DNA from 2 places in the Gordonia sp. PDNC005 genome. Region 2 is predicted to be linked to the other one. Evidence: predicted binding sites of a transcription regulator. Region 2 holds the regulator's gene; the other holds the start of a gene.
The links. Region 2 encodes LexA, which represses DNA repair genes until DNA is damaged. Its sites were predicted from a motif close to CGAACANNTGTTCG; they were not measured.

Region 1: JVX90_RS13045 (HNH endonuclease signature motif containing protein) is a predicted target of LexA. The motif match lies at 2,027-2,040, and genes of this name have one in related genera.

Annotation. Positions count from the first base shown of each region.
Region 1 is NZ_CP070351.1:2,732,306-2,735,695, reverse strand. It holds gene JVX90_RS13050 (thioredoxin domain-containing protein) at 1-464, shown strand, start outside; gene JVX90_RS13045 (HNH endonuclease signature motif containing protein) at 465-2,003, opposite strand; tRNA gene JVX90_RS13040 (tRNA-Ala) at 2,234-2,306, shown strand; gene JVX90_RS13035 (flavin reductase family protein) at 2,893-3,390, opposite strand, start outside.
Region 2 is NZ_CP070351.1:1,445,476-1,448,865, reverse strand. It holds gene nrdR (transcriptional regulator NrdR) at 1-333, opposite strand, end outside; gene JVX90_RS20545 (LysM peptidoglycan-binding domain-containing protein) at 364-963, opposite strand; gene lexA (transcriptional repressor LexA) at 1,129-1,800, shown strand; gene JVX90_RS06855 (putative PEP-binding protein) at 1,831-3,390, opposite strand, start outside.

The DNA.
Region 1 (3,390 bases), 1.3 Mb from region 2:
TCGAGGAGAAGTCGGGCGCGGCGATCCAAGCCAAGGTCGTTGCAGGTCAGGTTCGTGTTCGCTACCACATGCTGAATTTCTTGGACAAGGAGTCGGGCTCGGGTGACTTCTCGTCGCGCGGTGCAGGCGCGGTGTTGTGCGTGGCCCGCAACGACAATCGCGACGTCTTCTGGAAGTTGCACTCGCAGTTGTTCGCGAAGGCCGGCGACGACCCGTCGAATGCGGACATCGCGAAGCTGGCGGCTGCGGCGGGCGCTTCGCAGGCCTCGCAGACCTGCATCGCCGATGGTGCTCTTGTCGATGAGGCCCGCGGAATGGCTGATGCTTCGAGCGGTCAGTTGGAGAATTCGACGAAGGGCGACATCGTGACGCCGACTGTGCTGTCGGCGGGCACGGTGGTCGACGGCATCACCGACGGGCCGGCGTGGCTCGACGAGCTGATCGCGAACCCGCCGAAGTCTTGATCAGAACGGCGGTTCGCCTGCGCTGTTGAACTCCATTCCGGCGAGGACTTTCGCTTCGGCTTCAGCGCAGGCGCGTGCGAAGCGACGCTGCGACCGGAGTCGCATGCGGTAGGCGTGTTTGGTCGCCGCCCGGGTCGCGGACCGTTGTGGTGGCTCCGATCGGTCGGGCGTTCCGGGCTGGACGGGTGCGCCGTGCCTGCAGGGGAGCAGCCCGAGCCCGGGGACGAGCCATTGATTCGCGGCACGTGTCCGGACGGACTGCCCGGACGGGGTGACGGTCTCCACCCAGATGACTCCGTTCGCATCGATCACGAGGTCGTCGAGCCATCCGTCCACGAATGTCTTCACCAGATGGTGAAAACGGCACTTCGGCGCCAGGTTGCACGGGCACGTGGCGCCGCCGGTCGCGGGGTCGGCATGGTTGTACTCGGTGACGTGGTCTAGGTCGCACGACCACGCGGCCCGGGTGCAGCCTGGCACGGAGCATGTGCCGTGAACGGCGCGGACGGCGGTGTCCGTCGCCGCTGTCGGGCGGTACGGGTTGCCTGCCTGGGCGGGGTTGTCGGCGATCGCCGACATGTCGAGCGGTCGGACGGTGGCGTCGGGCCGTGCTGCGGCTTCCCGTACGTGGTTGGCGTCGATCACGCCGTATCCGTCCATCCATCCGGCCTTGTCCGACTCGCCGTTCAGCGTCGATGCATCGGCGACGACGTGGACGACGACCCGTGCGAAGCGCTCTGCCGCCTCGGCGTCGGACGCGGCGGCTGGGCATTCGGGGTTGCCGCAGTTGCACGTGAACTCGCCGCCGGTGAGGCGGGCGATCGCGAGGTCGGCGCGGCGGGCACCGACCGAACGGGAGTCGTCTGTGCACGTCAGTTCGGCGGCCGACGCGTCGACGGCCTTCTTGGCGAGTAGGACCTGCTCCGCGTCGGCGGCGATCGTCAGTACGGACTCGTCGCCGTCGTGCGAAACCGTGACGCCCTTGCCCCGCGCCTGCCGGGCGTCGCGCACGGCGTCGGGATCGGTCTCGGCGACGTGGCGGCGCGCGATCGACGCCGCATCACTCTTCGAGACGGAGCCGCCTTCCCGGATCTCGGTGGCGATCTCCGCGTCGACGACAGCCATGACGTCGGCGTCGACGATGGCCTTGCACTGCAGGATGATCTCGCGGAACGACGCGACGGAGATCAGGCCGTCGCGAAGCAGGTTCGCGACGCGCACGAGGCGGTCGCGCGCCTCCAACGCGTTGTCGACGACGGTGCGACCCGCGCCGTCCGACATGGACATGAGTGCCGCCACCTCGGCGCCGAGCACGGTCTCGGCGTCGAGCAGCAGGCGATCCGACTCGGAGTCGTCTCCCACGATGCCGGCAGTCCGACGGCTGAGGACCGCGATCACGAGTTGAAGCCGACGCCACATGAGATTCGACTCGGCGGCCCACAGCGTGCGGTAAGAACCCATGTCGTCGAAGTCGTTCCCCGTCGACTCGGTGCCGAGCGTGTTCAGGTCGATCCGATCAGCAGGCGTTGTGGCGTTCATCGTGCCGGCCCCCTCCGCTTGATCGAATGTATGTTCTATGTTACGTCCGATTTGCGACAGAAGCAATAGTTTTATCGAACAGGGTTGCGATATGCCTGGAGATGGAGTTGGATGCCCGCTCGAGGTGGAGTCGAGCCTCGGTCCAGGGGATTTGGTCGCCGCGAAGGCGGTACGGTAACTTAGCTAGCGCACTCAGAAAGGCAACGGCCTGGGTGCCTACAAGTGAACACGGGGCTATGGCGCAGCTGGTAGCGCACCACACTGGCAGTGTGGGGGTCAGGGGTTCGAGTCCCCTTAGCTCCACAATTGGAACCCCTCCGACCTGCGTCGGAGGGGTATTCTCGTTCCCTCCTGTTTGTTCGCCTCGGGCCCTATCGGGCGAACAGCGGGCCCCTCACGGTCGCCCGTTAGCGAAGGGCGGCACGGCTCCGTAACGGCGGTACTCATTCAGGCGCGCATGGAGTCCGCGCCGTCCGGTCTTTCCAGGGTTGGCCTTGCCGATGTAGAGCACAGGGCTCTCAGGCACCCACCGATCTCGAAGGTCCGCGACCGGCTCGGTGCGGTCAACGCCTTCGAAGTGGCCTGCGGGTGATATGTCGAGGAACTGCGGCGGTGCCCCGGTGGGCCGAACTCCCAAGTAGACGCCCGGCCCACGAGGCACGTCAGTTCGGGGTAACTCGCCGAATGGGACCCCGCCCCCAAATAGGGACGGATCGATCTCGGGAGGTAGGTCGCCGCAGTTCGGATACTCGCTCATCCGAACAGTGACCCACCGGGATCGCCGCAGACAGACTCGCTCGCAGACGCGCTCGAGCTATTCGCTCTACCTCGCAGGCGAGCCGAGCGAACCGCCCGCTGGTTTTTGACCCAATCCACAGGTAGGCGCAGGTCAGGCCGAATGGCCCGGGTCTATCGATTCGCCGATCGACAAACTCACCCACGCCGATAGGTCGGAGTCCTGGTGGAGTACGCCGCCGTCGACCGGAGCGAGCAGGTGGCCCGTGTGATCGCCTAGGTCGATTCTCTCGATCACGCTGCCGACCAGCCACACACCGGCATCGGCCAGTATTGGCACACCGTGTGGCCCTTCCTCCCAATTGCATGCGGCGAACTTGTCCATCGAGTCTCCAGTCTCCCCGCCGAACAGGTGCGCCAGCTCCTCGTGCTCCCGAGCGATCAGATGGACCGCGATGTGTTCGGCCTTCGCAGCCACGCCGTGGGTGTGGTTGGCACGTGAGATCGCCACGAGGAATCGTTCCGGGTCGATGCTGGTCTGGGTGGCGAAACCGACCAGGCAGCCGGACAGCTCGTCGCCGAAGCGAGTAGTGATGACGTACAGCGGGCGGTCGACCGCGACTACTGCATCGAAGGCTTCGGCCGCGCCATT
Region 2 (3,390 bases):
ACGCAGGATCGCGAGTCCGACCTCATTACTGGGGATCTCGGCCGAACCGAGGCCGCGCACAGTGTCCTCCACCTGCGAGGCGAGTTTGGCGAGTGCGTCTTCGTCGACACTGCGGCCCTGACACGCCCGGCGGACGCCCTTCATGACCTTCTCGCGACTGAAAGGCTCGGTGATACCGTTCCGCTTCACAACGGACAGCACTGCCGCCTCGACTGTGCTGAAGCGTCGACCGCATTCCGCGCATGACCGACGGCGGCGGATCGCCAAGCCGTCATCGGCAACGCGGGAGTCCACCACTCGTGTGTCGTCGTTCTTGCAGAACGGGCAGCGCATCCCCCGATGATAACGTCCGTCGCACTCAGGTCAGTACGCGGGAGCCACCAGCGACTGACTCACGCGGAGACCTGAAGTCTCCAGCCCGTTCATCGCACGCAACTGTGCAACGACGCCCGCAGCGGGCAGCTCCGGCGCTATCCGGCGTGCGACGTCAGTCAACGACTCACCCGACCTGACGTGAATCACTTGAGTCGCCGCCGGAACATCCGACGTCGCGGCATCCTGATACGAACCACCGATGATCGCAAGGATCCACACCGCGCCGGCCAAGACCGCACCGAGAAGCACCGCACCGACCACCCGACGACGACGGAACACGGCCTCGATGTTCGAACGGTTCGTCATCGCTGCGGCCCCGGCCGAACGGGAGGCTCGACCGGACCGGACGACGCCACGATCACGCGCCTCCCACTGAGCCTCCGGCTCGTGCTTGAGCGAATCGACACCCGCCGATCGCCGTCGCCCTCGTCCCGTCGGACGGCACACGTCTCCATCCACACGCGGAGTCGTGTGATCGATCCGACGCGCCTCGACGAGCGGGATATCGCAGGTCATCGCTGCAACACGCGCATTCTGGGGTCCGCGAGCGATACCGGCTGCGGGGCGGGTGATCAGTGCCTGACTCATCGGAGCCTCCTGTTCGATCAACTGTTCGAAGAACCTTTGTTCGATAGTTAACACCATGGGTCTGACAAAGTCAGCAACACGTCGAACAATTGTTTGAAATCTGTGATCCAGTCGACTAACGTCGAGGTCAGTTCACACGCGATGTTCGAATGGAAAGGACCGATGATGGCGGACAATCCAGATCCCCTGCTCTCGACCTCCACCCTGGAGGCGTCGCTGACTCAGCGTCAGCGTGAAGTGCTCGAGGTGATCCGGAAGTCGGTCCGGGAACGCGGCTACCCGCCGAGCATCCGCGAGATCGGCGAAGCCGTCGGCCTCACGTCGACATCGTCGGTGGCACACCAGTTGCGCACACTGGAACGCCGCGGCCTGCTCAAGCGCGATCCTCATCGTCCGCGTGCGGTGAACGTCCGCGACGACAACCGCACTCCCCCTGCCGACGAGTCCTCGGAGTCGCTGCCGACACCGACGTTCGTGCCAGTGCTCGGCCGCATCGCCGCGGGCGGTCCGATCCTCGCCGAGCAAGCAGTCGAAGAAGTGTTCCCGATGCCGAAGGAACTCGTCGGCGACGGCTCACTGTTCATGCTCCGGGTGGTCGGCGAGTCGATGATCGACGCCGCCATCTGCGACGGCGACTGGGTCGTCGTCCGTCAGCAGAACGTCGCAGAGAACGGCGACATCGTCGCCGCCATGATCGACGGCGAGGCCACGGTGAAGACCTTCAAGCGCAAGGACGGCCACGTGTGGCTGCTCCCTCACAACGAGCACTTCGAGCCGATCCCCGGCGACGACGCCGCGATCCTCGGCAAGGTCGTCACGGTGATGCGTCGCATCTGACGCATCACCGCTTGTGGTCGGCGCCCCTCGTCAGGCGCCGACCACCGCGCGTGCAGCGTCACGCGCGCCCGACGCGCTGGTCGCCGCGAGCGCTGCGGCCGCGGCCTCACGGCACTGCTGCAGGGTCACGCCGCCCAGCTTGAGTCCAACGGCGGCCGACGCCGCGGGGGCCGATGACAGGGATCGCACACCGAGCCCGACCAGGACGCAGGCCAACAACGGATCTGCCGCGGCCTCACCGCAGACACCGACGGACTTGGCCTGCTTCTCTCCCGCCTCACCGATCATCGCGATGAGCGCGAGGACAGCGGGCTGCCACGGATCGGTGAGCGATGCGAGCTCCGGCGACATGCGATCGGCCGCCATCGTGTACTGGGTCAGGTCATTGGTCCCGACCGACACGAAGTCGACTTCGGCCAAGATCTTGTCGGCCAGTATCGCCGCGGAGGGCACTTCGATCATGACGCCGGGGACCATGCCCCGATCACGGACCTGACCGGCGAATTCGCGAGCCTCGTCGACGGTTGCGATCATCGGCGCCATCACCCACGGAACAGCTCCCGCCCCTTGCGCCGCGGCTGCGAGCGCATCGAGCTGGCCGTTCCGGATCTCCGGGTACGTGGAGACGATCCGATTGCCTCGGACGCCCATCGCCGGATTCGGCTCGTCGGCGCTGGCGACGAACTTCAGCGGCTTGTCCGAGCCGGCGTCGAGAGTTCGAATGACCACTTTCTGTCCATCGAATGCGTCGATGACCTCGCGATACAGCGCGGTCTGCTCTTCGAGCGTCGGCTCGGTCGCGCGGTCCAGAAATGCGAGCTCCGTGCGAAACAGGCCGACTCCCTGGACTGGCGCCTCGGCCGCGGCTCGCGCCGACACTCCGTCGGCCACATTCGCGAGAATGAGCACCGGCTCACCGTCGGCCGTGGCACCGGGACCCCGCCAGGCGGCGACCTTCTCCGACTGCTCCCGCGCCGCCGCGATCGCGGCTGAGATCAACGCGTCGTCGGGATTGATGCCGATCGTGCCCGTTGCGCCGTCGACGTACCCGTGTGCTCCGGTGGGGATGTCGTCGAGATCGGCCGCCGCGACGATGCACGGGATGCCGAGCTGACGCGCGATGATGGCCGTGTGACTGCTCGGTCCGCCGAGCCGCATCGCCAACCCCACGACCAACGCAGGATCGAGCCCTGCGGTGTCCGCCGGCGCGAGATCGTCGGCGCACAAGATGGACGGCACCTCGGGTGTCGGGATGCCCGGCTCCGGAAGGCCGAGGAGTTCGGCGATCACGCGGTCACGGACATCGCGCAGGTCGGTCACCCGCTCGGCCATCAGACCACCGAGTTTGGTGAACATCTCGACGAACTGTTCGGTGGCCGCCGCTGCGGCGGCCGGCGCCGGTCTGCCTGCGGCGATCAGCTTGGACGCCGCACCGATCCATCCTCGATCGCGCGCGAGACCCGCTGTCGCAGTGAGGACTTCAGCAGAGACGCCGGTGCTGTGTGATGCCCGGTCGGAGAGCCGTGCAGCCACGACAGTCGCGGCGTCGACGAAACGGGTGGTCTCGGACTCACGCTCCCCCTCGGCGAC